2 regions of the Xanthobacter pollutisoli genome follow, and region 2 is predicted to be linked to the other one. Evidence: riboswitches for the same ligand, from Rfam matches in the RefSeq annotation. Region 2 holds a riboswitch; the other holds the start of a gene.

Region 1 (14,735 bases), on a different contig from region 2:
GATAGGCGCGGGCATAGGCCTCCATGCGCGCCTCCCAGGCGGACTGGCGGGCAGCGCCGGCCTTGCGGGCGTCCCACAAAGCGTAGATGTCGTCCGGCACCTCGAAGGGCGCGTGGTCCCAGCCCATGGCGGCGCGGGTGCGGGCGATCTCCTCGGCGCCCAGCGGCGCGCCGTGGGTGTCCTGGTGGCCTTCCTTGGTGGGCGCGCCGCGGCCGATGGTGGTCTTGCAGCAGATGAGCGTCGGCTTGCCGGTCTCGGCGAGGGCCGCCTCCATGGCGTCGCGCAGCATGGCCGGGTCGTGGCCGTCCACGTCCCGGATCACCTGCCAGCCATAGGCGGCGAAGCGCGCCGGCGTGTCGTCCGGGAACCACTCCTCCACCCTGCCGTCGATGGAGATGCCGTTGTCGTCATAGAAGGCGACGAGCTTGCCGAGGCCGAGGCGCCCCGCCAGCGAGCAGGCCTCGTGGCTCACGCCCTCCATCAGGCAGCCGTCGCCGAGGAAGACGAAGGTGCGGTGATCGACGATGGCGAGGCCCGGCCGGTTGAACTGGGCGGCCAGGGTCTTCTCGGCGATGGCCATGCCCACCGCATTGGCGAGGCCCTGGCCGAGGGGGCCGGTGGTGGTTTCCACCCCCGGCGTCATCCCGAGCTCGGGATGGCCCGGCGTCCGCGAATGCAGCTGGCGGAAGCGCTTCAGCTCGGCGATGGGCAGATCGTAGCCGGTGAGGTGCAGCAGCGCGTAGATCAGCATGGAGCCGTGTCCGTTGGACAGCACGAAGCGGTCGCGGTCCGGCCATGCGGGATCGGCGGGATTGTGCCGCAGGTGCTCGCGCCACAGCACGGCGGCGATCTCCGCCATGCCCATGGGCGCGCCGGGATGGCCCGACTTCGCCTGCTCCACGCCGTCCATGGCGAGGGCGCGCAGCGCCGCCGTCACCGGCCAGCCGAGGGCGCCCGGGGAGCGGTCGAGGTTGGCGGCCGGCACCGGCAGGGGCTTGGCAGAGCCGACCGGCGCCGTGCCGGAATAGGCGGTGCTGGCATGGGCGGCGCTCGCTTGAGCAGTCATGGCGCGTGTCCTTCCATCGGCCCGGCAGGCGTACCGTCGGCCGGGTTTCCATCCGGGAGACGGGGGGAGGGCGGCAGCCACGCGTCCAAGGGCTTCCAGGACGTGCCACCCTCCCCCCTCGCCCTCCCCCCGGCGCGGGGGAGGGAAGCTCGGCGCCCGCCGGCGCCTCGTGTCTGCCGCGCGGGCTCAGCCGGCGCGGCGCTTCCTGTCCATCAGCTTCATGATCAGCGGGGTCAGCAGGAGCTGCATGGCAAGGTCCTGCTTGTTGCCCGGGATGACGATGGAATTCGCCCGCGACATGAAGGAGTTGTGGATCATCGACAGGAGATAGGGAAAATCGATGCCGTGCGGGTCGCGGAAGCGGATCACGACCATGGATTCGTCTGGCGTCGGGATCCAGCGGGCGATGAACGGGTTGGAAGTGTCCACCGTCGGCACGCGCTGGAAGTTGATGTCGGTCTCGGTGAATTGCGGGCAGATGTAGCGCACGTAATCGGGCATCCGCCGCAGGATGGTGTCAGTGACATCTTCGGTGGAATAGCCGCGGGTGGACTTGTCGCGATGGATCTTCTGGATCCACTCCAGATTGATCACCGGCACCACGCCGATCTTCAGGTCGGCATGCTGTGCGAGGTTGAGGTCGCCGGTGACCACGGCCCCGTGCAGCCCCTCGTAGAACAGAAGGTCCGTGCCGCCCTCCAGATCTTCCCAGCCTGTGAAGCGGCCGGGCTCGGTGCCGTAGGCCTTGGCCTCCTCGGCATCGTGGACATAGTGGCGGAACCGTCCCGTTCCGGTGGCGCCATAGTCCTTGAACAGCTGGCCCAGTTCGCCGAGGAGATTGGTCTCGGGCGAGAAATGGCTGAAATGCTTGTTGCCGTTGGCGGCCTCAACGGCCATCAGCTCCCGCATCTCGTAGCGGTCGTAGCGATGGAAGGCGTCGCCTTCCACATAGGCGGCCTTCACCCCCTCGCGGCGGAAGATCTGGTCAAAGGTGCGCTTGACGGAGGTCGTGCCGGCCCCCGACGAACCGGTGACGACGATGATGGGATGCTTGATGGACATTTGAGTTCCGGATCCGCAGGGCGCGAAGGATCAGATGAACAGGCCGCGGCGGGCGAACAGCGGCGAGCGCTCGCCGTGGCCGGCCTGCTCCAGGTGATAGCGCGCGACGCGTGCGACCTCGTCGCGCGAGCCGAACACGAAGGGCACGCGCTGGTGCAGGCCCGAGGCGGACAGGTCGAGGATGGGGGCGCGCCCGTCGCTGGCGCCTCCCCTGGCCTGCTCCATCATGAAGGCCACCGGGAAGGCCTCGTAGAGCAGCCGCAGGCGGCCGGCTGAATAGCCCTTGCGGCCGTCGCCGGGATAAAGATACACGCCGCCGCGCTGGAAGATGCGGTGGGCGTCGGCCACCATCGAGGCCACCCAGCGCATGTTGAAGTCGCGCTCGCGCGGCCCCTTCCGGCCGGCGAGGCAATCGTCCACATAGGCCCGCACCGGCTCGTCCCAGTGGTTGTAGTTGGACATGTTGATGGCGAATTCCGCCGTGTCCTCCCTCACCCGCACGTCGGCATTCACCAGGCGGAAGGTGCCGCCACGGTCGAGGGCGAAGTGCCAGGTGCCCGCGCCCACGGTGAGCATCAGCGCGGTGTGCGGGCCATAGAGCACGTAGCCCCCCGCCAGCATCTCCCGCCCGTTCTGCAGGAAGGCCTCGACGCTTGCGGCATCGGCCCCCTCGCGTCGGGGGAAGAGCGCGAAGATGGTGCCGACCGAAAGGCAGGTGTCGATGTTGGACGAGCCGTCCAGCGGATCGATGGCCACGAGCAGCGGCGCGTCCGCATCGAGCAGCACCGGCGCGTCGTTCTCCTCCGACGCGACGGCCGCGACCGGGGCGTTGCGCAAGGCGGAGATGACCAGGTCGTTGGCCATCACGTCCAGCGCCTTCTGCCCCTCCCCCGCCTCGCCCGAGGACAGGGTGCGCCCGAGGTCGCCGGCAAGCGGCCCCTCGGCGATGGCGGCGGCCAACGCCACGCAGCCGGCGGCGAGGGCGGTCACCGTCGCGGCGACGTCGCGTCGGCGGGCATCGGCACCGACCCATTCGTCGAGGGCACAGGCGAGGGTGATGCCGGCGCCGGCGGCAGGCGCGGCGGGATGATCGGCGTTCGGCTCCAGCATGGCAGTCTCCCTGAGGGCTCCTCCGCGCGTCCCGTTGTTCGGGCCGTCATCGGTCTTGTTCTTCGGTCGTCTTGACTTGGTCCTGGGTCGTCGTGCCTTCGCAGGTCCTACGGGCCCGGCTCAGCCGGGACGGGATGGGGCTTTCGGGGCGTCGATGCCGCCGGCGAACACCCGGCTGGCGCGCACGTCGCCCTCGGTGATGGTGGCGAGGGCCGCGCGGTCGGCGAGGCCGCCCTCCTCGAACAGCCGCAGCGACTGGCGCAGCCGCATGCGGTCGAAGGCGTTGCGGATGGACCGGGCGTTGGCGAAATTCGGCTGCGCCCGGCGCTTGGCCACATATTCCACCAGTGCCGCTTCCGCCCCGGGCGCGAAGGCGTAGTCCGCCGCCTGCGCCATGGTGCGGGCGATCTCCACCAGCTCGACGTCCTCGTAGTCGGGGAAGTCGATGTGGTGGGCGATGCGCGAGCGGAAGCCTGGATTGCTCTCGAAGAAGCGGTCCATGCGGTCCTTGTAGCCGGCGAGGATCACGACCAGATCGTCGCGCTGGTTTTCCATCACCTGCAATAGGATCTCGATGGCTTCCTGACCGTAATCCCGCTCGTTCTCGGGCCGGTACAGATAATAAGCCTCGTCTATGAACAGGACGCCGCCCATGGCCTTCTTAAGAATCTCTTTGGTCTTCGGTGCCGTGTGTCCGATATATTGACCCACAAGATCGTCCCGCGTCACCGAGACAAGATGACCCCGCCTCACATAGCCGAGGCGATGGAGGATCTGCGCCATCTTGAGCGCGACGGTGGTCTTGCCGGTGCCGGGATTACCGGTGAATGCCATGTGCAGCGTGGGGGCGCCGGAGGTGAGGCCGAGCCGCTCGCGGGCGCGGCCGATGACGAGATGGGCGGCGATCTCGCGGATGCGCCGCTTCACCGGCTTCAGCCCGATGAGGCCCTCGTCCAGCTCGGCGAGAAATGCAGGAACCTCGCTCTCGGTAAAGAGAGCGCCGAGGTCGAGCCTGCCCGCGGCGGCCTCTGCCGGCAACGCGGCGGACGGTGCGGAAAAGGCTGCGTTGAGCATGCTCGAACCTCGGCGTTGAGTGGCGCGGTGGGAACGTCCGCGCTGGTGAAGCTCGGTGTCGGGTCAGCCGGCGGAGTACTGCCGGTGGTGCAGGCCGTAGCGCTGGGTACGTCCGGGGCCTTCGGTGCGCTCCAGGCGGAAGCCGTCTTCCTGCGCGGGCCGCTGGACGATGAAGGAGAGGCGCACCGTCTCCCATCCGCGGACGGAGTCGAAGGCGTTGACCCGCACGTATTGGCCGGGGTTTGCGGAGCGGCAGGCCTCGACCTCGCCATAGACGCCGGCGGCGTCGCGCAGGTCGAACATGGGCGGGCCCCACATTTCCCAGAAGGTGTTTCGCGGGTGCGGATCGTCGGTGTGCTCCACCGAGACCGCCCAGCCCTGATCGAGGGCGTACTGGATCTGGGCCTTCACCTGCGCCGGCGTGAGGTCGGGCAGGAAGGAGAAGGTGCCTTGGGTGATGCGCATCTGTCCTCTCCTCAGGCGACGGAGGCGGTGGGGACGAAGTCGGAGGTGTCGGTGGAGGCGTAGTTGAAGGTCACCTCGCCCCAGGTATCGAGCGCCGCGCGCAGCGGACGGCACCATTTGGCTGCCTCGATGAGAATTTCCGGGCCCTCGTTCCGGATGTCCCGGCCCTCGTTGCGGGCGAGGATCATGGCTTCCAGCGCGACGCGGTTGGCGGTGGCGCCGGTCTGGATGCCGTCGGGATGGCCGATCGTGCCGCCGCCGAACTGCAGCACCACGTCCTCGCCGAACAGGTCGATGAGCTGGTGCATCTGGCCGGCATGGATGCCGCCCGAGGCGACCGGCATCACCTTGCGCAGGCCCGCCCAGTCCTGGTCGAAGAACAGGCCGCGGGTGTAGTCGGTCTGCGTCACCATCTCGCGGCAGACGTTGTAATAGCCCTGCACGGTCATGGGGTCGCCTTCCAGCTTGCCCACCGCGGTGCCGGTGTGGAGATGGTCCACGCCGGCGAGGCGCAGCCACTTGGCGATCACCCGGAAGGAGATGCCGTGGCCCTTCTGCCGCGTGTAGGTGCCATGGCCGGCGCGGTGCATGTGCAGCACCATGTCGTTCTCGCGGCACCAGTTGGAGATGGACTGGATGGCGGTCCAGCCGATGATGAGGTCCACCATCACGATGCAAGAGCCCAGTTCCTTGGCGAACTCGGCGCGGCGGTACATCTCCTCCATGGTCCCGGCGGTGATGTTCAGATAGTGCCCCTTCACCTCGCCGGTCTCGGCCTGGGCCTTGTTGACCGCCTCCATGCAGTAGAGGAAGCGGTCGCGCCAGTGCATGAAGGGTTGGGAATTGATGTTCTCGTCGTCCTTGACGAAGTCGAGGCCGCCCTTCAGCGCCTCATAGACCACGCGGCCGTAGTTCTTGCCGGAGAGACCGAGCTTCGGCTTGGTCGTAGCGCCCAGCAGCGGGCGGCCGAACTTGTCGAGGCGCTCGCGCTCCACCACGATGCCGGTGGGCGGGCCGCGGAAGGTCTTCACATAGGCCACCGGCAGGCGCATGTCCTCCAGCCGGCACGCCTTCAGCGGCTTGAACGAGAAGACGTTGCCGATGATCGAGGCGGTGAGGTTGGCGATGGAGCCTTCCTCGAACAGCGCGAGGTCGTAGGCGACCCAGCAGAAATACTGCCCCACCTGCCCCGGCACCGGCTCCACCTTGTAGGCTTTGGCGCGGTAGAGGTCTGCGGCGGTCAGGCGGTCGGTCCACACCACGGTCCAGGTGGCGGTGGAGCTTTCGCCGGCCACGGCAGCGGCGGCCTCGACGGGGTCCACGCCGTCCTGCGGGGTGACGCGGAAGAGGGCCAGGACGTCGGTGTCCTTCGGCTCGTAGTCGCCGTCCCAATAGCCCATCTGGGCGTATTTGAGCACGCCGGCGGCGTATCTCTTCTTGGCGTCCTTGATCTGCCCGATGGCGGCGTCGGCACCCATGATGGCGGCCCTCCTGTTTGTTGAGGCGACCTTGCCGGCCGGCGGATTTCAGGTAAATTTAAATGATGTGAAGCAACCATTCAGGAAAGCTGAAGTGGCTCCCCACTGGACCTTGCGCCAGCTGCGCCTCGTGGCCCTCGCCGCGACCTCCGGCTCCTACGCGAAAGCCGCGCAGGACATGGGTTTGAGCCCGCCGGCCGTGACCGCCCAGATGAAGGCGCTGGAGGAGGACATCGGTGTCCCGGTGTTCGAGCGCGTGGACGGCCGGCTGCGACCGACCGCCGCTGGCGCGGAGCTTCTCGCCGCCCAGCAGCGCATCGCCCTCGCCTTGTCAGAGGCCGAGCGCGCCATCGCCGCCCTGAAGAGCCCCGAGCGTGGATCGGTGGTGGTGGGGGTGGTCTCCACCGCCAAGTATTTCGCCCCCATGGCGCTCGCCGCCTTCCTGCGGCGACGGCCGGAAATCGAGCTCAAGCTGATGATCGGCAACCGCGAGGACATCGTGCGGGGCATGATCAGCCTCGATTTCGACCTCGCCATCATGGGCCGCCCGCCGCCGGCGCTGGAGGCCGAGACCCGGCTGATCGGCGACCATCCTCATGTGGTGATCGCCCCGCCCCACCACCCGCTGCTGCGGCGGCGCAAGCGAATCACCCCGGCGGACATCGCGCGGGAGGCCCTGCTGGTGCGCGAACCGGGTTCCGGCACCCGCATTCTCATGGAGCGGGTGTTCGAGGAGGCCGGCATCATGCCCATCCCCATCGCCATGGAGATCGGCTCCAACGAGACCATCAAGCAGGCGGTGATGGCGGGCCTCGGCCTGTCCTTCATCTCCGCCCACACGGTGGCGGCGGAAGTGGCCGACGGGCGGCTCAAGGTGCTCGCGGTGGAAGGCCTGCCCGTGGTGCGCCAGTGGCTGGTGGTGCGAGCCCGCGACAAGCGCCTGATGCCCGCGGGGCAGGCGCTGATGGAGTTTCTGGCCCGCGAGGGCGAGGGCTTCCTGCCACAGATGCCCGGCGGCGAGGGTGGGCGCTGCTATCTGCCGGCGCAGCGGCTTTAGGCCTCGGCGAGGGGCGCTAGGCGGCGGGGGCGCTCATAAAGAAGGGCTCGCCCGTTTCCACCAGGGTCTTCAGGCGCGACAGGCCTTCCGGCCAGCCGTGGACCACGGCCTTGGAGGTTGCCGTCTCGCCGTCGAAATCGTCGTGCGTGAGCGTGAGCTTGCAGGCGTCGGCTCCGACCGGCGTGATCTCCCAGGTGACGCGCGAGGGGCGGTCGGCGGCAACGTCCGGCGCCCATTGGGCATGGAACGACAGCACGAGCCGGCGCGGGGGCTCCATCTCGAGGATGGAGCAGGCGATGACCTGGCGCTCCCCCATGAAATAGGTCCGCGCGCCGCCCGCCCGCCAGTCGCTGCGGCTGGTCATGTTGAAATGCTCGTAGAGGGGCGTCTTGCTGTCGTCGGTCAGCACGTCCCAGAGCGCCTGGGGGGTGGCCTTGATGAACAGCTCGTAGACGTGCTTGGGCGCGACGGGGGCCATGGGGCGCTCCTCCAGAAGATGCTTCAGTCCAGTCATGGCCGCGACGTGGGGCGCGGCGAAACGCGAGATCCAGCGATCGGCGATCAACTGGATGGGGGTCGGATTGAGGTAATGATGCTTCTCACGTCCGACCTTGCGGGCGAGCACGAGATGCGCCTCCTCCAGCACCTTGATGTGCTTCATCACGCCGAACCGCGTGAGACCGGCCTGAGGGGCCAGCGCGCGCTCCAGTTCGCCAAGGGTCCGCCCGTCCCGCTCCCGCAGCAGATCCAGCACCGCACGGCGGAAGGGGTGGGACAGCGCCCCGAACACATCGTCCATGCGTTTATTATGTGCCAATATCGTCACGTGTCAATATGGTCACATGATAGCAAACATGGAAAGCGCCGCGCTCCTTGCGGGGCGCGGCGCTTTTTGGGTCGTGGCGGAGCGGCTCAGCCCTTGGCCGGCTGCTTCTTCTTGAAGACCGACTTGATGTTGTCCCAGAGCTCGATCTTCACCCCGTGGCGCTTCATGATGAGCGCCTGCTGGGCCACCGAGAGGGTGTTGTTCCAGGCCCAGTAGATCACCAGGCCGGCGGCGAAGTGCGCCAGCATGAAGGTGAAGATGATGGGCATCCAGTTGAAGATCATCTGCTGGGTCGGATCCGGCGGGGCCGGATTCAGCTTCATCTGCACCCACATGGTCACGCCCATGATGAGCGGCCAGGCGCCGAGCAGAAGGTAGCTGCCGATCACCGGCACGGAACCGGGATCCCACGGGATCAGCCCGAACAGGTTGAAGACGGTGGTCGGGTCGGGCGCGGAGAGGTCGCGGATCCAGCCGAAGAAGGGCGCGTGCCGCATCTCGATGGTCACGAAGAGCACCTTGTAGAGGGCGAAGAACACCGGGATCTGGATCAGGATGGGCAGGCATCCCGCCACCGGATTGATCTTCTCCTTCTTGTACAGCTCCATCAGCGCCTGCTGCTGCTTCACCTTGTCGTCGGCGTAGCGCTCGCGGATGGTGGTCATCTCGGGCTGCACCGCCTTCATCTTCGCCATGGAGGCGTAGGACTTGTTGGCGAGCGGGAAGAAGATGCCCTTCAGCACCACCGTAATGATGAGGATGGCGACGCCGAAGTTGCCCACCAGCCGGTACAGCCAGTCGATGGCGAGGAACAGCGGCTTGGTGATGAAGTAGAACCAGCCCCAGTCGATGAGCAGGTCGAAGCGGTCGATGCCGTACTGGGTCCTGTAGCCGTCCACCACCTGCACCACCTTGGCGCCAGCGAAGAGCTGGCCGGACGAGGCGATGGTGCCGCCCGGTTCCACGGTGAGGGGCTGGGCGAGGAAATCGGTCTGAAAGGTCTGCACGCCGTTGAGGCTGCCGGTGGAGAACTTCGCGTCCACCTTCACCTTCTGGTCGGGGATGACGGTGGCGGCCCAATATTTATCGGTGATGCCGAGCCAGCCGCCGGTGGCGGAGAAGGCGAGCGGCTTCTCCTTGTCCATCTTGGCGTAGGTGACTTCCTGCAGACCGCTGTCGCCGAGCACGCCGATGAGGCCCTCGTGCAGGATGTAGAAGCCCTCCACCTTGGGCAGGCCGTGGCGCGAGACGAGGGCGTAGGGATAGAGCGTGACCGCCGTGCCGCCCTTGTTCTCCACCTCGTCCTTCACCGCGAACATGTAATGGTCGTCGATGGTGAGGGTGCGCCGGAAGGTCAGTCCCCCGCCATTGTCCCAGGTCAGGACCAGGGGGGTCTTCTCGGTCAGCGCGGCGCCGGGTGCCGCGGTCCACAGGGTGTCGGGGCCGGGCACGGCCACGGAGGCGCCGGCAGCCGAGGTCCAGCCGAACTCCGCATAGAACGGATTGGGCGCGCCGGAGGGCGACAGGAGCACGATGTTCGGGCTCTTGGGGTCCACGGTCTCGTGATATTCGGTGAGCAGCAGATCGTCGACGCGAGCGCCGCGCAGGGCGATGGAACCCTTCAGCCGCGCGGTCTGGATGGCGACGCGGGGGGTGGCGGCCAGCGCCTGCTCGCGCGTCATGGGACGGCCGGCCACGGGGCTTGCGCCCTGCGGCACGCCGGCCGGGCCGGCGCCGGGGGTCGGCACAGCGCCGTCAGTGCCGGGCGCAGCCGGCGCGGTCTGCTGCTGCGCCTGCTGGGCGATGCGCTGCTGCTCGGCCTGCTGCCGCTGCTTCTCAGCCTGCGGGATGCCGAAGAAGAACTGCCAGCCGATGAGGATCGCCATGGACAAGCCAATGGCGATGAACATGTTGCGGTTGTCACTCATGCCGGAGGGTCTCCGTCGGCGGCGTCGGCTGAATTTCGAAGGATCGGCGAACCGGACCGGTCCACCGGCGCACGCGCGGTCGGGATCGGGTCGGGCGTAGATGTATCGGCGGCGGGCGGCCCTGCAAGGGGTCGCCCTGCGGCAGGCGCGATCGCACCGGGCGAGGCCGAATTGGAGGTGGCGCCCGGAACGGTGGCCGCGCCCTGCGACGGCCGCCGGTCGCGCCGGCGCGAGCCGTCCTTCTCACCGCGGGACACGTCCTTCGCGGAACGCGGCGTATGGAGCTTGCGGACCGCGCGCTCGATCTCCGTGACGAGCCCGTCGAACGGGGTGCGCAGGGCGGCCTCGCGCGCCACGAGCACATAATCGAAGCCGGCCCGGCCAGCCTCGGGCAGCACGCGGCGCACCGCCTCGCGCAGGCGGCGGCGAATGCGGTTGCGGATCACGGCGTTGCCGGTCTTCTTGGTCACGGTGAAACCGACGCGCACCGGCCCGTCATCGCCACGGTCGCGGCCCTGCATCAGCACGCTCGATACGCCGGCGCGCTCGGCCTTGGCCGCGGCGAGAAAGTCACGACGCTTGCGGAGACGATCCACGATGGGCAGCTCCGCGAATGTCCACCCCTCAGGCGGACAGGCGCTTGCGGCCGTGCGTGCGGCGGGCGGCGATGATCTTGCGGCCGTTGCGGGTCGCCATGCGCGCACGGAAGCCGTGGCGGCGCTTGCGCACGAGCTTGCTGGGTTGATAGGTGCGCTTCACGGGTCGTCTCCGGATATCTGTGGCATCTGGCAGCCCGCGCGTGGACACGGACCCCAGCAGCATGGCTGCGACGGCGACCTTCGCCGGTGCCCGGCACCCGCGGCCGATCCCGGCGGGACCGATACGGTAATGAGGGCTGGGCTCCGGCCGCCGCAGCCGCCTGAGTTCGGGTGGGCTTATAGGGGCGGGCGGGGTCCGCGTCAATCCGAAGGATGGCGGGCGGCGAGCGGCGGGCCTTCGCCCCGACCGCGATACCCCTTACGAACGGCGCGTTGACGCCGCCTCGCGAATGCCTATGCTGCACCCGCGTTCCGGCTTCTGGCCTGAACGCATCGGACGATCCCTGCGGGAGAGACCGGCGGCCTTCAGGGCGCAGCCGGCGCCGAAGGCGCAACCGCCCCGGAACCGCTCAGGCAAAAAGGGCCGCAGGGGGACGAGCCTCTGGAAAGCAGCATCGCTGCGCACGCTTCAGGTGCGCGCGGCGGGGTTCACCGAAGGAGTAAGCCGTGCCCTTCCACGAGGCGCGGTGAAATCTCTCAGGTCATCAGACAGAGGGGGCGCCGCGCGGACCCATGGGCAATCCTGCCCTCGGTCCGGAAATTGGCGCTGACGTCCGGAGCCCCCTTGTGGATTCGTCCCCCGTCGATCCCGTCGAGCCGCTGCTCGAAACCCCGCTTTATCCGGCCCATGTCGCCCTCGGCGCGCGCATCGTGCCGTTCGCCGGCTATCAGATGCCGGTGCAATATCCCGACGGCATCCTCGCCGAGCACGCCTGGACCCGCACCCACGCCGGCCTGTTCGATGTCTCGCACATGGGGCAGGCCCTGCTGAAGGGGCCGGACCACGCCACCACCGCCCTGGCGCTGGAAGCCCTCGCCCCCGCCGACTTCCTCAATCTCGCCCCCGGCAAGCAGCGCTATTCCCAGCTCCTGGCCGAGGACGGTGGCATCCGCGACGACTTCATGGTGACCCGCCCGGCCGATCCCGCGGCCGACGGCACGCTCATTTTGGTGGTCAACGCCGCCTGCAAGGCTGCGGACTTCGCCCACATCGCCGCCCACCTGCCGGACACCGTGGCCCTGGTGACGCGCCCCGAACGCGCCCTCCTCGCCTTGCAGGGGCCGGAGGCCGCGACAGTAATGGCGCGCCATTGCCCCGCGGCGGCCGACCTCGACTTCATGACCGCCTTGCCCCTCGCCTTCGGCAACATCGCGGTCGAAGTCTCGCGCTCCGGCTACACCGGGGAGGACGGGTTCGAGATCTCGGTGGCGGAAGGCGATGCCCCTTTGTTGTGGGCCGCGCTCCTCGCCGAGCCCGAGGTGAAGGCCATTGGCCTCGGCGCCCGTGACAGCCTGCGCCTCGAGGCTGGCCTATGCCTCTACGGGCACGACATCGATCTCGGCACCTCCCCGGTGGAGGCGGGACTGGTGTGGTCCATGCAGAAGCGGCGGCGCGAGGGCGGCGGCTTTCCCGGCGCCGCCCGCATCCAGCGGGAGCTGGCCGAGGGGCCGGCGCGGGTGCGCGTCGGCCTGAAGCTGGACGGCCGCGCCCCGGCCCGCGAGGGCGCGGAGATCGCATCGGCCGGCGAAGTGGTCGGCCGCGTCACCTCGGGCGGCTTCGCCCCGACGCTCCAGGCGCCCATCGCCATGGGCTACGTGCCGCCGGCGCTCGCCGCCCCCGGTACCCGCCTCGACATCCTCGTGCGCGGTAAGGCCCTGCCGGCCACCGTCGCATCCCTTCCCTTCGTGCCGTCGCGCTATGCGCGCAAACAGAAAACCGGGGCCTGACCATGACCGTGCGCTACACCAAGGACCATGAGTACGTCCGCATCGAGGGCGACGTGGCGGTGATCGGCATCTCCGACTACGCCCAGGGCCAGCTCGGAGACGTGGTCTTCGTCGAGCTTCCCGACATCGGCAAGGGCGTCACCCGCGGCAAGGAAGCCGCCGTGGTGGAGAGCGTGAAGGCGGCGAGCGAGGTCTACGCCCCCGTCTCCGGCGAGGTGGTGGAGGTGAATTCCGAACTGGAAGGCGCTCCCGGCCTCGTCAACGAGGATGCCGAGGGCAAGGGCTGGTTCCTGAAGGTGAAGGTGGCCGATCCCGCCGAACTGGGGGACCTCATGGACGCCCACGCCTACAAGTCCTACCTCGACACGCTGGCGTGAGGGAGGCTCGCTGATGCGCTATCTTCCCCTCACCCCGGACGACCGCGCGGAGATGCTCGCGCGGATCGGGGTTTCGTCCATCGCCGAGCTGTTCGCCGACATCCCCGAGGCGCAGCGGGAAATCGAGCTGCCGCGCCTCGCCCTCGCCAAGGGCGAGCTGGAAGTGGAGCGCGCCCTCGCCCGCCTCGCGGCGAAGAACGTGCCGGCGGGCTCGGTGCCCTTCTTCGTCGGCGCCGGCGCCTATCGCCACCATGTGCCGGCGAGCGTTGACCATCTGATCCAGCGCTCGGAATTCCTCACCTCCTACACGCCGTACCAGCCGGAAATCGCGCAGGGCACCCTGCAATATCTCTTCGAGTTCCAGACGCAGGTGGCAGAGCTGACCGGCATGGAGGTGGCCAACGCCTCCATGTATGACGGCTCCACCGCCGCCGCCGAGGCGGTGCTGATGGCCCACCGCGTCACCAGGCGCCGCAAGGCCCTGCTGGCCGGCAACCTGCACCCGCACTATCGCGCGACCATCGAGACCGTGTCGCGCTATGCGGCCGACGAGGTCGTGGCGCTGGCGCCGGTGCCCACGGGCGGGGAGGACATCATCACCGCCATCGACGCGGGCACCTCCTGCGTGGTGGTGCAGTCGCCCGACGTGTTCGGCAATCTGGTCGATCTGAAGCCCATCGCCGAGGCGGCCCACAAGGCCGGGGCATTGCTCATCGCCGTGTTCACCGAGGCGGTCGCCCTCGGCCTCATCGAGCCACCCGGTGCGCAGGGCGCGGACATCGTGGTGGGCGAGGGGCAGTCCATCGGCAATGCGCTGAACTTCGGCGGGCCCTATGTGGGCCTGTTTGCCACCCGGCAGAAGTTCGTGCGCCAGATGCCGGGGCGGCTCGCCGGCGAGACGGTGGATGCGGAGGGCCGGCGCGGCTTCGTGCTCACCCTCTCCACCCGCGAGCAGCACATCCGCCGCGAGAAGGCGACCTCCAACATCTGCACCAATTCCGGCCTGTGCGCATTGGCCTTCACCATCCACATGAGCCTGCTCGGCCAGACCGGGCTCACCCGGCTGGCGCGGGCCAACCACGCGGCGGCCTGCGACCTCGCCGACCGGCTCGCTGCCGTGCCCGGCGCCGAGGTCCTCAACGCCACCTTCTTCAACGAATTCACGCTGCGCGTCCCCGGCTCCGCGGCCGAGGTGGTGGAGCAGCTGGCGGCGAAGGGCATTCTGGCCGGCGTGCCCTATTCCCGCCTCGCGCCCAAGGCGGGCCTCGACGACCTCATCCTCGTCGCCGCCACCGAGGTCACCACCGCAGACGACCGCGCCGCCTATGCCGCCGCACTGAAGGAGGTGCTGTGATGAACCGCGAAGGCCGCGGCGCCACCACGCCGCAGATCGTTGCGCTTTCAGCGCCTAAGACCTTCACCGGCAACCGCGCGCTGGAACTGGAGGAAGGCCTCCTCTTCGAGGTCGGCCGCACTGAGGTGACCGGGGTCGACATCGCCGAGCCCGCCCCCTTCACGGATCGCCTGGGCGCCCATGCGCGCACCGCGCCGCTGGAACTGCCGGGCCTCTCCGAGCCCGAGGCCATGCGCCATTACGTGCGGCTCTCCCGCATGAATTACGGCATCGACAGCGGGCTGTTCCCGCTCGGCTCGTGCACCATGAAGCACAACCCGCGCCTCAACGAGAAGATGGCGCGGCTGCCCGGCTTCGCCGACATCCACCCGCTCCAGCCCCTTTCCACGGTG
Region 2 (14,735 bases):
CTATGCCTATTGGGAAAAGCTGGTGAATGATGCCGGCGGCATCAAGGTCGGCGACAAGAAGATGCCCGTCGAGGTCATCTATTACGACGACGAGAGCAAGCCGCAGACCTCCGCCCGCCTCACCGAGAAGCTCATCACCGAGGACGGCGTGGGCTTCATCCTCGGCCCGTACTCCTCGGGCATCGCCACCGCCACGGCGGCGATCAGCGAGAAGTACAAGGTCATCACCATGACGCCCATGGCGACGGCCGACAGCCTCTATCAGCGCGGCTACAAATACATCTTCTGCCCGGCGCCCCTCGCCTCCACCACCCTCGACCCGATGCTGGCGCTGCTGAAGACGGTGAAGGACCCGCCCAAGACCATCGCAATCGCCGGCCCCGACGATCTCTTCCCCAACGTGTTCGCCGGCGCCGCGCAGAAGAAGGCGGAGGCCGAGGGCCTTAAGGTGGTCTATTCCACCAAGTATCCCAAGGGCTCGGCCGATCTCTCCTCCGTCGCCACGGCGCTGAAGGAGAGCAATCCTGACGTGCTGATCCTCACCGGCTACGTCCAGGACTCCATCCTGCTCGTCAAGACGCTGCAGACGCTGAAGGTGAACCCCAAGCTCATCGGCTTCGCCTTCGCGGTGGGCATTCCGGACTTCCTGAACGCCCTCGGGCCGGCGGCCGAGGATCTGTTCGGCGTGCAGATCTGGGACCCGGCCCTCACCTACAAGGGCCCGGTGGTCGCCGACAGCGTGACCTTCGTGGACACCTTCAAGAAGCAGTTCAACGGCGAGGTGCCCACCTACATCACCGCCGCCGGCACCGCGGGCGCCCTGTCGCTCCAGCTCGCCATCGAGAAGGCCGGCAGCATCGATCCCGTCAAGGTGCGCGATGCCATGCTCCAGCTCGACACCGACACCTTCTTCGGACCGGTGAAGTACAACGACGCCGGCGTCGACGTGAAGGCCTCGGCCGTGGTGGCGCAGGTGCAGGGCGGCAAGGCCGTCCCGGTCTATCCGGCGGCCATCGCGGCGGCGCCCGTGGTCTATCCGCGCAAGCCGTTCCAGTGATCGTCGACGTCCACGCCCATGCCCTCTCGCGCGATTTCCTGAGCGAACTCGTGCGGGAGGGCGCCTTCGGCATGGAGACATGCCCAGAAGGCTTCCGGTTCGCCGGCTACGGCCCCCTCGATCCGCTGCTGTTCGATATGGCGGGGCGGCTCGAAAGCCTGGAACGGCGCGACATCGCCCTCCAGCTCGTCTCGCCCCCGCCGCGCGTGGTCTCCCACGCCGGATGGGCGGCGGACGCCGCGTTCGCCCGTCGCCTGAACGACCAGACCCTCGCGGCGGTGGGCGAGGGCGGCGGCCGGCTCGGCGGGCTCCTCGTTCCGCCCATCGCCGAGCCGGAGCGGTGTGTCGCGGAGATCCGGCGCGGGCTGGACGAGGGCCATGTGGGCGTCGCCCTGCCGACCTCGGCGGCGGGGCGTCCGCTCGACGATCCCGCCTTCGCGCCCATGTGGGCCGAATGTGCGCGGCAGGACTGCATCGTCTTCATGCATCCCACCACCGGGGTCGAGCGGCCTGCCTTCGGCAGCTTCACCATGCTGCAGCTGGTGGGCTGGCCCTCGGAAACCGCCTTGTGCGTGGCGCGGCTGATCTTCGCCGGGGTGCTGGAGCGCAATTCCGGCTTGAAGCTGGTGCTGGCCCATGGCGGCGGCACGCTGGCCATGCTCGCCGGCCGTCTGGACCTCGCCTATGAGGCCCCGCTCTACGAGGCCAATCCGGCGTGCCGCGCGCACATCAGCCGGCCGCCGTCGCAATACTTGCGTGATCTCTATTACGACACCGTCGTTGCCCATCCCAAGGCACTGGCCTATCTCGTCGATCTCGTCGGCGCGGAGCGGGTGGTCTTCGGCACGGACTTCCCCTTCGAGATCGGCGATGCGGAGGGCGTGAAGGCGCTGGCGGCCCTCGATCTCCTGGGGCCGCAGGTGCGCAGCATGGTGCTCGCCAACGGCGCGCGGCTGGTGTCGGGCATCCGCGCCCCCTCCGCCGCTGTCTGACGTCGTTCGATCAGACAGTTTCGGGACAAAAATCAATTGTCTTGAATTCCTTCGGCGCATGCCTATGCTGCCCGGGCCGTTCAGATGGCTCGGGAGAGGGCGCCGCAAGCGCCGCCGAAGGAGCAACCGCCCCGGAATCTCTCAGGCAAAAGGACCGATCCATCAAGGCACTCTGGAGAGTGATCAGGCCCATCCTGATCCACCGAAGGGGATATCCGCGCGTGCGGAGAAGCTCTCAGGTTCCGTGACAGAGGGGGCGTGGACTGTCACGGAAGAGAGCCTTGAACAATGAGCCATGTGATCGTGATCGGCGCCGGCATCACCGGCGTCACCACCGCTTATGCCCTGCTGCGCCGCGGGCATGAGGTGACGGTGCTGGAGCGGCACCCCTACGCCGCCCTTGAAACCTCCTTCGCCAACGGCGGCCAACTGTCCGCCAGCAATGCGGAGGTGTGGAACCAGTGGTCCAACGTCGCCCACGGCATCCGCTGGATCTTCACCCGCTCCGCGCCCCTGCTGCTGAACCCCAAGCCCAGCTGGCACAAGCTGTCCTGGCTCGGCGAATTCGTCGGGCAGATCCGCCGCTATGAGGAGAACACCATCGAGACGGTGCGCCTCGCCATCGAGGCGCGGCGGCACCTGTTCGAGATCGCCGAGCGGGAGAACATCGCCTTCGATCTGGAGCGGCGCGGGCTCATGCACGTCTATCGCGACAAGGCGAGCTTTTCGCATGCGGCGGAGGTCAACACCCTCCTCAAGCGCGGCGGCCTCGAGCGCGAGGCGGTGACGGTTGAGGAGATCAAGGCCATCGAGCCGAGCCTCGAAGGCACCTTCCATGGCGGCTTCTTCACGCCGCGCGATGCCTCCGGCGACATCTGCCGCTTCACCCGCGGGCTCGCGGCGGCGTGCGAGCGGCTGGGCGGCCGGTTCGTCCATGGCGTCGAAGTGCAGGCCATCCGCGATGCGGAGCGCGGCCGCGTCGTCGCGTGGCAGAGCGTGGACGATGCCCAGGTGAAGGGCGAGCTGGAAGGCGACCGCGTGGTCATCTGCGCGGGTGTCGGCAGCCGCCGGCTCGCCGCGCTGGTGGGCGAGCGGCTCAACGTCTATCCGGTGAAGGGCTATTCCATCACCGTCGCGGTGAAGCCGCAGGATGTGGACCATGCCCCGCGCGTCGCCCTGCTGGACGACGCGGCGAAGATCGTCACCAGCCGGCTCGGCGACGGCCGCTTCCGCATCGCCGGCACGGCGGAGCTCAACGGCTACAATCGCGACGTGCGCGCCGACCGCATCGCGCCGCTGGTGAACTGGACGCGGCGCCATTTCCCCAAGCTCGACACCAGCGACGTGGCGGTGTGGGCCGGGCTGCGGCCCATGCTGCCCGGCATGCTGCCGCGCGTGGGCGCGAGCCGGCGGGCGCGGAACGTCTACTTCAACACCGGCCACGGTCATCTCGGCTGGACGCTCTCCTGCGCCACCGCGGAGATGATCGCCGGCGAGATGTCGGCCTGAGCCCTTGGCGCCGGCGCAGACACCGCCGGCGCCTCGCCTCATGCGGCGGCATGCATGCGGATGAGGCGGCCGTAGATCCGCTGCGCCGTCTCGATCTCCCTGACGCTGCACCATTCGTCGGTGACGTGGGCCTGGCTTGGCTCGCCGGGGCCAAGGATGACGACCGGCACGGGCGCCAGCCGTGCGAGCACCGAGGCATCGGTGAAGAAGGACGCGCCGCGCGGCGGGCCGGGGGCGCATCCCTCCGCCTGCCGTGCCGCCGCGCACATGGCAACCAGCGGCGACGCCGCGTCGGTCCACACCGGCGCGAGATCATGCACGCACTCCAGCCGGGCGTCGGCGCCGGCTGCCGCGCGCATGCGCGCCATGACCTCGGCATGGTCCATACCCGGCAGGGTCCGCACATCCACATGCAGGCGCGCGCGGTCAGGCACGGCATTGGGGGCGTGGCCGCCATCGATAAGGCCGACGTTCACGCTGGCCTGGCCGAGCACCTCGTGGCGGCCGGGAAATTCCATGTCGCGGAAGGCGAGGGCGGCGGCGCAGGCGCGGTAGATGGCATTCACGCCGAGGTGGGGCGTGGAGGAATGCGCCGACACGCCGGCGAAATGCAGGAAGCAGAAAACGGCCCCCTTGTGGCCCAGCGCCATATGGTTGGCGGTGGGCTCCGCGACGATCCAGCCGCCGATGTCCGGCAGGGCGATGGCGTCGTGCGCCAGTGCGAGGGCACCCTCACATCCCCGTTCCTCGCCGGCGGTGATGACGAGGGCAAGATCGGCGTCCACGTCGCGGGCTTCCACGGCGGCGGCGACGAACGCGGCGACCGCCGCCTTCATGTCGGACGCGCCGCGTCCGAAGAGGCGCCCGTCACGGATATCGCCAGCGAAGGGATCATGCGTCCAGGGGGCGGTCCCGAGCGGCACGGTGTCGAGATGGCCGGTGAAGGCCAGCGCCGGTCGCTTGCGACCGCTCCGGCGGACGGCGATGAGATTGACCCGTCCCGGAGCGAACCGGTGCTGCGCGACTGAAAAGCCGGCGTCGCGCAGGAACGGCACGAGGATCGTTGCCGCCACCTCCTCATTGCCGGGGGGATTGCACGTATCGACCCGCATGAGGGCGCGGGCCAGTTCTATGGCGTCTGTCATGGCAAGGCTCCCCGCCCATCAGGCATGCCTGCCATCGGGAGCGCAAGACAAAATTCGCAAAAGGTTATTTTGACTTTTTATGTCTGCATGGCTTAGGAGGAAGCCTGAGAGTCGAGCCGGGTTATGACTGGCGGGCGTCGTTTGCGGCCCTTATGGTCCGATGCGGTGCCTGACACCGCATTTTAATGGCAGGAGAAGGTGGTGATTGCGGGCCGAACGGCACTAGAAATCGCCGAATCCATCCGTTCGGCGGTCGATGCCGGGCGGCTGAAGCGCGGCGCGCTGCTCCCCACCGTGCGCCAGCTGGCCGACGAGCTGGGGGTCAACCGCAACACCGTCGCCGCCGCCTACAAGCAATTGTCCGACAGCGGCCTCGTGGAGGGGCGGGGCCGGCAGGGCAGCCGGATCGCCCCCGACACCGCCCCGCCCCCCCCTGCGCCATCCCTGCGCGATCTCGCCGGCGGCAACCCCGACCCCGCCCTGCTGCCGGACATGACCGCGGTGCTGCGCAGCGTCGGCTGGCATCAGCGCCTGTACGAGGATCCGCCCGACGATCCCGAGCTGCTGCGCCTGCTCGGCCACCAATTCGCGCTGGACGAACTGCCGAGAGGCCAGCTCTGGCTCGCGTCCGGCACGTTCGACGCCGTCGGCACCATCCTGCACAAGCTGTTGGCGGTGGGGGACGCGGTGGGCGTCGAGGACCCCTGCTTCATGACCACGCTCGGCCTCATGCGCCAGGTGGGCTACGTGCCGCTGGCCATGCCGGTGGACGACGAGGGCGTCACGCCGCAGGGGCTGCGCCGCGCGCTGGAGAAAGGCGCGAAGGCGGTCATCGTAACGCCCCGCGCGCATAATCCGGTGGGTGGATCCTGGAGCCTCGCCCGGCGGTCCGCGCTGCAGGAGGTGATGCGCGATTATCCCGACGTCCTGCTCATCGAGGACGACCATTTCGCCGTGCTCTCGCGCTTCCCGCCCATGACGCTGGTGGAGCCGGGACGCCCGCTCTGGGCCATCGTGCGTTCGGTGTCGAAATATATCGGCCCGGACCTGCGGCTGGCGGTGGTCAATTCCAGCCACGAGCTCACCCGCGCGAGCCTGACCCTGAGCGCCTTCACCTCGCGCTGGGTGAGCTCCATCCTGCAGAAATCCGTGCTGTCGGTGATCGCCGCGCCCGGCTATCGGCAGCTCGTCGCCACGGCTGCCGCGACCTACGACCGGCGGCGGGAGGATGTCATCGCCGCATTGGCAGGTCGCGGCATCAAGGCCCATGGCCAGGATGGCATCAACGTCTGGATTCCGGTGGACGACGAGCAGACCGTGGCGCGCCGCCTGCTTGATGCCGGCTGGACCGTCCGCACCGGGTCCCTGTTCCGCGTCGCCGCGCCGCCGGCCATCCGCATCACCATCAGCGCCATGACCAAGCCGCTGGCGGAGGAATTCGCCCGCACGCTCGAAGCGATCCTGCGCGAGGAGGTGGTCGAAAGAGGCGCGTAAGGCCTCTTTCGTGCTTCGGTTTTTTCGCTTTCTCAGGCCGAGCGCGCGAGTTCCGCATCGGCCGGCGCGGCGACGCCCAGGCGGGCCGCCACGCGACGGGCGGTCTCGAGGCGGCGCGCGGTCAGATCCTTCACCGAGTCGCGGGCCGCGGCGACGATCTCCTTGGGCGCCCGCTCCGGCGTGCCGGCGTCGAACGGCGGCTCGGGATGATACTGCATGTAGAGCTGGATCTGCTGTGCCGCCTTCTCGCCGCGCAACATGGCCGCAAGGGTCAGGGCCCCGTCGATGCCCGAGGTGACGCCCCCGGCGAAGATGTAATTGCCCTCCACCACCACCCGGTCGGTGAGGGGAATGGCGCCGAGATAGGGCAGCACGTCCATGGCCGCCCAATGGGTGGTCGCGCGCTTGCCCTTCAGCAGCCCCGCCGCGCCGCAAATGAGGGCGCCGGTGCACACCGAGAAGACGAACATGGCGCCGTCCGCCTGGGTGCGGATGAAGTCCAGCGTCTCCTCGTCCTCCATCAGCGCTTCCTGGCCGGGACCGCCGGGGACGTGGAGCACATCCAGCTTCGGCATCTGCCCGAAGGTCTTCTCCGGCGTCAGCAGCAGCCCTCGCGTGTCCTTCACCGGTGCCATCGTCTTGCCGGCGATGTGGAAGGTGGAATTGGGGATGCGGGCCAGGACCTCGAATGGCCCGGTGAAGTCGATCTGGTCCAATCCCTCAAACAGGATCGAGCCGATATGGAGGTGCTGGTCTGCCGGAATCATTGCTGGTCCTTCCTGAAGCGTCCCCGCAGGCTGCGGATCGCTTCTTGTGACAAAGGCTTCTCAACGCGTCAAGACAATTGCCGAACAAAATGCATTTTGACTTAGATTGTCATGGCGCCGTAAATTGATATTTTCTGCGGTTCACCGGGGAATGCCTCATTCAGTGCGCGCTGATAATTTGATCGCCCTGATCATCTTGTCATCTTGCGATAAGACAAAGTGTGAGATATGAAGACAAATATATGACAAAAATGGGGAACTGGCATGTACGTTTCGGACAAAAAGGATGCGCCCATTGCGCGGCTGGTCAGGCTGCGGTGGCGTGTGGCGATCGGGCTCAGCCTTGCGATGATGGCGATCTATTTCGGCTTCATGGGGCTCATCGCCTTCCAGAAGCCGGCGCTGGCCAAGATCGTCGCGCCGGGGGTCTCCGTGGCGCTGATCGCCGGGCCGAGCATCATCGTCTCCGCCTTTCTCCTGTGCACCGCATACGTGCTGTGGGCCAACAAGGTCTACGACCCGGCGGTCCGCGACCTGAAGAAGTGAGGAGATCAAGATGCCCAGCACCCAGAGCGGTCTCTCGATCGCGTTCTTCCTCGCCTTCGTGGTCCTGACCTTGTGGATCACCTATGTCGCCGCGCGGCGCACCCACGGGACCAATTCGTTCTTCACCGCGGAGGGTCGGATCTCGGCCTGGCAGAACGGCTGGGCTCTCGCCGGGGACTTTCTTAGCGCCGCGGCGCTCCTCGGCATCGCCGGCATCATTACTGCCAACGGCTTTGACGGCCTCGTCTATTCGATCGGCTGGCTGGTCGGCTGGCCCATCATGCTGTTTCTGATCGTCGAGCCGCTGCGCAACGTCGGCAAATTCACCATGGCGGATCTGGTCGCCTACCGGCTCAACCAGCGCTGGGTACGCTCGGCGGCTGCCATCGGCTCGCTCACCGTGATCCTGTTCTATCTCATCGCCCAGATGGTGGCGACCGGTGCGCTCATCAAGCTGTTGTTCGGCATACCCTATTCGACCGCGGTGCTGATCGTCGGCGCGGCCATGCTGGTCTATGTCCTGTTCGGCGGCATGATCGCGACCACGTGGGTCCAGGTCATCAAGGCCATCATGCTGCTGGCCGGAGGGGCGGTGCTCGCCGCTTTGGTTCTCAGTCGCTTCAGCTTCGACCCGCGCGCGCTGTTCGAGGCCGCGGCCCAGCAGTTCGGCGAGCGGGTGCTGCAGCCGGGGGAGAAGGTCGTGCCCGGCGGCTGGGAGGCCATCTCGCTCGCTTTGGCCCTCATGTTCGGCACGGCCGCGATGCCTCACGTTCTGATGCGCGTCTACACCGTGAAGGACGTGCGCGACGCGCGCCTCTCCATCACCTATGCCACCGGCCTTATCGGCATCTTCCATCTGTTCGTGCTCATTATCGGCTTCGGCTGCATGGTGCTGGTGGGGCCGGCCGTGGTGGCCAAGGCGGGCGGCGGCGGCAACATGGCGGCGCCGCTGCTGGCGCTGACACTGGGCGGCGAGGCCTTCTTCGGCTTCATCTGCGCGGTCGCCTTCGCCACGATGCTAGCGGTCGTGGCCGGGCTGACGCTCTCGGGCGTCGCCACGCTCTGCCACGACATTTGGACCAACGTGGTGCGCTCCGGCCATGCGCCGGAGAAGGAGAAGATGGCGGTGGCCCGCGTCTCCACCGTGCTCATCGCGGTGCTGGCGGTGGCGCTCGGGTCGGTCTTCGAGGGTCAGAATGTGGCCTTCATGGTGGGCCTCGCCTTCTCGGTGGCCTGCGCCGCCAACTTCCCCACCCTCGTCCTTTCCATCTCCTGGCGCCGGCTGTCCACGGCGGGGGCGGTCTCCAGCATCCTGGTGGGTACGGTGGTCTGCCTCACCATGATCCTGCTGTCGCCGACCATTCAGGTGGACGTGCTCGGGGGCAATCTGGCCGACCTCCAGTCGCGCTGGTGGTTCATCCCCATGCGCAATCCCGCCATTGTCGCCATGCCGCTGTCCTTCTTCACGGCGATCGTGGTGTCCCTGCTCACGCCAGAGCGGCAGGCGGCCGAGAAGTTCGACGCGCTCCGCGACGCCATCGTCTTCGGCCCGGCGAAGGTCAGTGCGGTGCAGGCCCCGGCCGAGGTCGCGGGAGTGGCCGCCGCCAAGCCGCAGGCCCTCTAGTCAACCCGCCATAACGGTAGGGGAGCGCCGCGCGGCGCTCCCCTCTTTTTGCGCGTCCCTCTTGGAGCTCTCCATGAAATTGACCTGGCTCGGACATTCCGCCTTCCGCATCGAGACGGGGAGGGCGGTCGTCCTCATCGACCCCTTCTTCACCGGCAACCCCACCTTTCCCGGCAGCATCGAGGCTGCCGCACAGGGCGTGACCCACATTCTCGTCACTCACGGGCATGACGATCACCTGGGTGATGCGGCCGCGATCGCGGCCCAGAGCGGCGCGCAGGTCGTCGCCAATTTCGAGATCTGCCAGTATCTGGCAGCGCGGGGCGCCGCCAACATCAATCCTGGCAACAGCGGCGGGTCGGTGGCGTGCGGCGCGTTCGACGTGGCCTTTACACCGGCGGTGCATTCATCCGGGACGGTGACGGAGGCCGGCGGCTCGATCTACCTCGGCAACCCCAACGGGCTGATCCTGAAACCGCAGGATGGACCGAGCGTGTTCCACATGGGCGACACCGACATCTTCGGCGATATGGCGCTGATTCAGGAATTTCATGCGCCTCACGTCGGCATCGTGCCGGTGGGGGATCGCTTCACCATGAGCGGGCGGACGGCAGCGGTGGCGGTTCGACGCTACTTCCAGTTCAGGGCCGTCATCCCCTGCCACTACGGCACCTTCGGCCTGCTGGCGCCTGACCCCTCCGATTTCGTTGCGGGGATCGAGGGCGCGGACACGCGGGTTCTCGTACCGGTGGCAGGCCAGCAGTTCGAGATCTGACTGGCAGCCGAAGAATAAGCCTGCGCCACCGCTCGCAGGCAGGGGCGGTGGCGGTACCAACTCGCCATCGCGGTATTCCAGCTCTACGGCGGGCGGGGTGCGCCCGACAAACAAGCCCTTTCGGACGCACATTTTTTAGGCACATCGCCAATCAGAATCAGAGCAGGTCGGACGTGACGTTCCGTCCGCTGTGTGCAGCAAGAATTTTCTTCATCGCATCAATGAATTGGCGGCGCTCGTCGGGCGTCAGCATGTCTACCGTCGCGGCATGGGCGCGGCGCGCTGCGCCCTCCATTTCTTCCAGGAGGCGGCGGCCGTCGTCGGTCAGCGAGCAGTTCTGGGAACGGCGGTCCATCGCGGAGGTGGTGCGGTGCACCAGCCCCCGTGCCTCCAGTCGTTTGAGCGCGCCGGTTGTGGTGGTGCGATCAAGGGCGACAATCCGCGAGAGGGTCGTCTGATCCGCCTCTTCCCGGCCCGCTAGCGCCGACAGGAGGCTATATTGCACCGGCGTCACCCCGAATGGGGCACACAGCTCAGAAAACAGGCTGACGTGGATCTGGTGAACGCGGCGCGCCAGAAAGCCGGGGCGGTCGGATAGCGGCCATTGGTCGTGCGAAGATGCCTTACGTTCCCCAACGGAACTATTTGACCTGGCAAGTGATCTCGTCACGTCTCCCATCCCCTCTGGCGCCTTTGACCGCCTCGCTTTGATCCAGATCAAATTTTGGCACGTGCCGTGCATCATGGGAATACGAAGTATACTTCGTTTTTTCCAGGCGGTCCGGGGGCCGCCCATGCATGGACGGGAGACCATGATGGCTGAACCTGCGGGATACGACATTCTCCTCAAGGGCGGTCATGTCATCTGCCCCGCCACGGGCATCGACGGCATCCGCGACGTGGCCGTGCGCGACGGGCGCATCGCGGCCGTGGAGGAGACCATCCTGCCGTCGAGTGCGACGGAGACCATCGACGTTTCCGGAAAGCTTGTCCTGCCGGGTATGATCGACACCCACGGCCATGTCTACCAGTATGTCACCGGGCGCTTCGGCCTGAACCCGGACATGGTGGGTGTGCATTCGGGCGTCACCACCGTGATCGACCAGGGCGGCCCCTCCTGCATGACCTTGCCGGGATTCCGCAAGTTCATCGCCGAGCCGTCAGACACGCGGATCTATGCCTTCCTTTCGGCCTATCTGGTGGGGGGCCTGGAGGGCCACTACTATCCGAACCTCTACAGCCCGGACTGCGTGGACATCGACGCCACCGTGCGCTCGGCCGTGCGCAATCGGGACCTCGTGCGCGGCATCAAGGGTCATGCCGAGATCGGCGGCTTCGCGCGCTGGGGCATCCGGGTGATGGAGATGGCGGCCGAGATCGCCCGCCGCTCCGAGATTCCCCTCTACGTGCATTTCGGCACCCTCTGGGGCCTACCCGACACCGGCGCCAATGGCGAGGATGCCGACACCATTCTGGAGCGCGTCATCCCCCTGCTGAAGGAAGGCGACGTGCTGGCCCATCCCTTCACGCGCCATCCCGGCGGCTTCGTGAACCAGCAGGGCGAGGTGCACCACGTCATCCAGGCCGCCCTCGATCGCGGCCTGAAGGTGGACGTGGGCCACGGCAGCCATTTCTCCTACCGCCTTGCGAAGAAGGCCATCGCGGCCGGTGTCGTGCCGCACACCCTGGGCGCCGACATGCACGGCTACAACACCCATGTGCCGGCTCCTGCAGGCACGCCGGAAGAGCACTATGACGACGAGAACCACCCCTTCAAGGGCCAGGCCCGCTTCAGCCTGACCCAGGCCATGAGCTCCATGTTGGCGCTCGGCCTGTCCCTCCAGGACGTGGTGCCCATGGTCACGATCAACCCGGCCAAGATGATCGGCCTGACCGACCGCGTCGGATCGCTGACCGTGGGCTATGCGGCCGACGTCTCGGTGCTCGACGACCATCGCGGCCGCTTCCTTCTACGCGACAACGAGGACACGAGGGTGGTGGCCGAGCGCCTGCTGACCCCCGCCTTCTGCCTGCGCGCCGGCAAGCGGTTCGACGCCGACGCCGTCATCCTGCCGCGGGCGGTGGCGGCGTAGCGCGCCACCGCCACTCTTTTGTTCGGCTCCTCTTCCCGACCCTGACTGCCCTCATCGAGACTGGAGACATCCATGCTGATTTCACGCCGCACAACCCTCGCCGCCCTTGGCTTCAGCCTCCTGGCCAGCACGGCCTTCGCCGCCGACACCATCAAGATCGGCGTCAACGAGCCGCTCACCGGCGCCTTCGCGGCCTCCGGCACCTATGTGGTGAACGGCGCCAAGATCGCCGCCGACGAGATCAACGCCAAGGGCGGTGTCCTCGGCAAGAAGATCGAGCTCGTCATCGAGGACAACAAGAGCAACCCCACCGAGGCCGCGTCGGTGGCGGAGAAGCTCATCACCTCCGACAAGGTGCCGGTGCTGATGGGCGCCTGGGGCTCCTCCCTGACGCTCGCCACCATGCCGAAGCTTGAGGAATATTCCGTGCCGATGCTGGTGGAGACCTCCTCCTCCGGCAAGATCACCACCTCGGGCAATCCCTTCATCTTCCGCATCTCGCCGCCGTCCGCGGTGGAGGCGGAGGCGTTCGAGCCCATCGCCAAGAAGCTCGGGCTGAAGAAGGTGGACTTCCTCGTCATCAACAACGACTGGGGCCGCGGTGCCGCCGCCGACTTCTCCAAGATGCTGAAGGCCAACGGCGTCGAGGTCGGGCTCGTCGAGACCATGGACCAGTCCGCCCAGGACATGAGCGCCCAGCTCGCCAAGCTGAAGGCTTCCGACGCTGACACCATCATGGTGACGAGCGCCGTGGACCAGCTGACCCTGCTGTTCAAGCAGATGGCCGCGCTCGGCCTGAAGAAGCGCGTCATCACCACCGGCGGCTCGCAGAACCCAGACCAGATCATCGCCCAGGCCGGCGCCGCGGCGGACGGCACCATGCACCTCACCACCTTCCTGCCCTGGTGGCCGGAGAAGACCCCCAACCCCGAGGCCACCGCCTATTTCCTCACCGAGTGGAAGAAGCGCGGCTTCGACTTCGCCGGCGCCACCGAGAGCTTCCGCGGCTATGACGGCATCCGCACCGTGGCGGCGGCCATCGCGGCCGGCGGCGGCACCGATCCCGCCTCCGTCCAGAAGGGCTTCTGGAAGGTGGACATGATGGGCCTCAACGGTCCCATCAAGTTCGCCAAGAGCGGCCCGGCCGGCAAGGAGAGCGGCCAGTCCAAGCCCAACGTGTACCTGATCGAGATCTCCGGCGGGAAGGTGAACCAGGTGCAGCTCGGCGGCTGAGCCGGCTCCCCCGGGAGGTTCTCCCGCCTTTGGGCGGGGGCACCGGGGTGAAGGACGGTCCGTGGCCAACTGCCTGGCCCGGCCGCCGTCCTTCACCCCGTTCCCACCGTGCGCAAGCGCTGCCCGCATCGCCCCAAACGCCAGACCGGACACGCCAGATGGACCAATTGCTGCAACACCTTTTCAACGCGCTGGTGCTCGGCGGCACCTATGCGCTGCTGGGCATCGGCCTGACATTGATCTTCGGCATCATGAACGTGGTGAACTTCACCCACGGCGCGCTCTACACCTTCGGCGGCTATGCCATGTATCTGGCGGCGGTGGCGCTGGGCCTCAATTTCTTCGTCGCGCTGCCGGTGGCTCTGGTAGCAGGCCTCGTGCTCGGCGCCGTCATCGAATTCACCCTGCTGCGGCCGCTGCGCCGGTCCGATATCGACACCACCATGCTGGTGATGATCGGCGCCGGCATCATCATGCAGTCGGGCACCCTGTGGATCTTCGGCGGCGTCGCGAAAGCCGTCCCAACGCCGTTTCCGGCGCAGCCTCTCGCGTTCGGGCCGGTGTCGCTCTCCTATGTGAACCTGTTCGTGCTGTGCGCGGCGGTGGCGCTCATCGCCATCACCTATTTCACCATCAACGGCACGCGGCTCGGCCGCGCCATGCGCGCTACCTTCCAGGACCATGACACGGCGGCGCTGATGGGCGTCAACGTCTCGCTCATCTACACCGCCACCTTCGCCATCGGCTCGGCGCTGGCGGCGGCGGCGGGCGCGCTGCTTGGGCCGGTCTATGTGGTGACGCCGCAGATGGGCGACCTCGCGGCGGTGAAGGCCTTCGCCATCGTCATCCTCGGCGGGCTCGGCTCCATATCGGGGGCCACCATCGGCGGCTTCATCCTCGCTTTCGCCGAGGAGCTGGGCGCCGGCTACATCTCCTCGGGCTATCGCGACGCCATGGGCTTCCTCATCATCATCGCGGTGCTGCTGGTGAAGCCTACAGGTCTGTTCGCGCGGGCGGAGCGGATCGGATGACCCGCCTCATCGCCCCGCTCTTCCTCGTGGTCTTCGCCCTGCTGCCGCTGGTGCTGAAGGACCCCTACCTGCTCAATGCGCTCATCATCACCGGCATCCTCACCATCTGCGCCATGAGCCTGAACCTGCTGCTCGGCTTCACCGGCCAGCTCAGCCTCGGGCACGTGGCCTTCTTCGGCATCGGAGCCTATGTGAGCGCGCTGACCGCGCTGGGCTTCGACGTGGGCCTGCCCTTCGGCCTGCGCGTGACCCACGAGGGCGGATCGCCGCTCCTCGGCTTCGTGCTCGCGGTGGTGCTCACCGGGCTCGCCGGCTACCTCATCGGCCGGCTGTCGTTTCGGGTGCGGGGCGCCTATTTCGTCATCGTCACCATCTCGTTCGCCGAGGTGGTGCGGCTCGTGGCGCTGAACTGGGTGGAGCTGACGCAGGGCCCCCTCGCCCTCACCGCCATTCCCAACATGGTGCTGCC

What was found. Region 2 has a riboswitch for glycine ahead of ABLE93_RS18160 (D-amino acid dehydrogenase). Riboswitches for the same ligand answer to the same signal wherever they lie in the genome.
Region 1: another riboswitch for glycine. It lies ahead of gcvT (glycine cleavage system aminomethyltransferase GcvT); the one in region 2 lies ahead of ABLE93_RS18160 (D-amino acid dehydrogenase).

The regions. Positions count from the first base shown of each region.
Region 1 is NZ_JBDZDP010000007.1:121,283-136,017, forward strand. Features, by position in the region: gene tkt (transketolase) at 1-1,066, opposite strand, end outside; gene ABLE93_RS15460 (phosphoribulokinase) at 1,253-2,128, opposite strand; gene ABLE93_RS15465 (class 1 fructose-bisphosphatase) at 2,159-3,238, opposite strand; gene cbbX (CbbX protein) at 3,359-4,312, opposite strand; gene ABLE93_RS15475 (ribulose bisphosphate carboxylase small subunit) at 4,376-4,777, opposite strand; gene ABLE93_RS15480 (form I ribulose bisphosphate carboxylase large subunit) at 4,789-6,255, opposite strand; gene ABLE93_RS15485 (LysR family transcriptional regulator) at 6,350-7,312, shown strand; gene ABLE93_RS15490 (ArsR/SmtB family transcription factor) at 7,329-8,111, opposite strand; gene yidC (membrane protein insertase YidC) at 8,225-10,066, opposite strand; gene rnpA (ribonuclease P protein component) at 10,063-10,662, opposite strand; gene rpmH (50S ribosomal protein L34) at 10,691-10,825, opposite strand; glycine riboswitch at 11,162-11,261, shown strand; gene gcvT (glycine cleavage system aminomethyltransferase GcvT) at 11,452-12,612, shown strand; gene gcvH (glycine cleavage system protein GcvH) at 12,615-12,989, shown strand; gene gcvPA (aminomethyl-transferring glycine dehydrogenase subunit GcvPA) at 13,003-14,343, shown strand; gene gcvPB (aminomethyl-transferring glycine dehydrogenase subunit GcvPB) at 14,343-14,735, shown strand, end outside.
Region 2 is NZ_JBDZDP010000010.1:66,941-81,675, forward strand. Features, by position in the region: gene ABLE93_RS18150 (amino acid ABC transporter substrate-binding protein) at 1-1,057, shown strand, start outside; gene ABLE93_RS18155 (amidohydrolase family protein) at 1,054-2,049, shown strand; glycine riboswitch at 2,130-2,216, shown strand; glycine riboswitch at 2,218-2,304, shown strand; gene ABLE93_RS18160 (D-amino acid dehydrogenase) at 2,338-3,558, shown strand; gene ABLE93_RS18165 (M20 family metallopeptidase) at 3,597-4,703, opposite strand; gene ABLE93_RS18170 (aminotransferase class I/II-fold pyridoxal phosphate-dependent enzyme) at 4,905-6,197, shown strand; gene ABLE93_RS18175 (DJ-1/PfpI family protein) at 6,230-6,964, opposite strand; gene ABLE93_RS18180 (DUF485 domain-containing protein) at 7,229-7,510, shown strand; gene ABLE93_RS18185 (solute symporter family protein) at 7,521-9,134, shown strand; gene ABLE93_RS18190 (metal-dependent hydrolase) at 9,208-9,909, shown strand; gene ABLE93_RS18195 (MarR family winged helix-turn-helix transcriptional regulator) at 10,067-10,588, opposite strand; gene ABLE93_RS18200 (amidohydrolase/deacetylase family metallohydrolase) at 10,725-12,002, shown strand; gene ABLE93_RS18205 (ABC transporter substrate-binding protein) at 12,075-13,235, shown strand; gene ABLE93_RS18210 (branched-chain amino acid ABC transporter permease) at 13,394-14,266, shown strand; gene ABLE93_RS18215 (branched-chain amino acid ABC transporter permease) at 14,263-14,735, shown strand, end outside.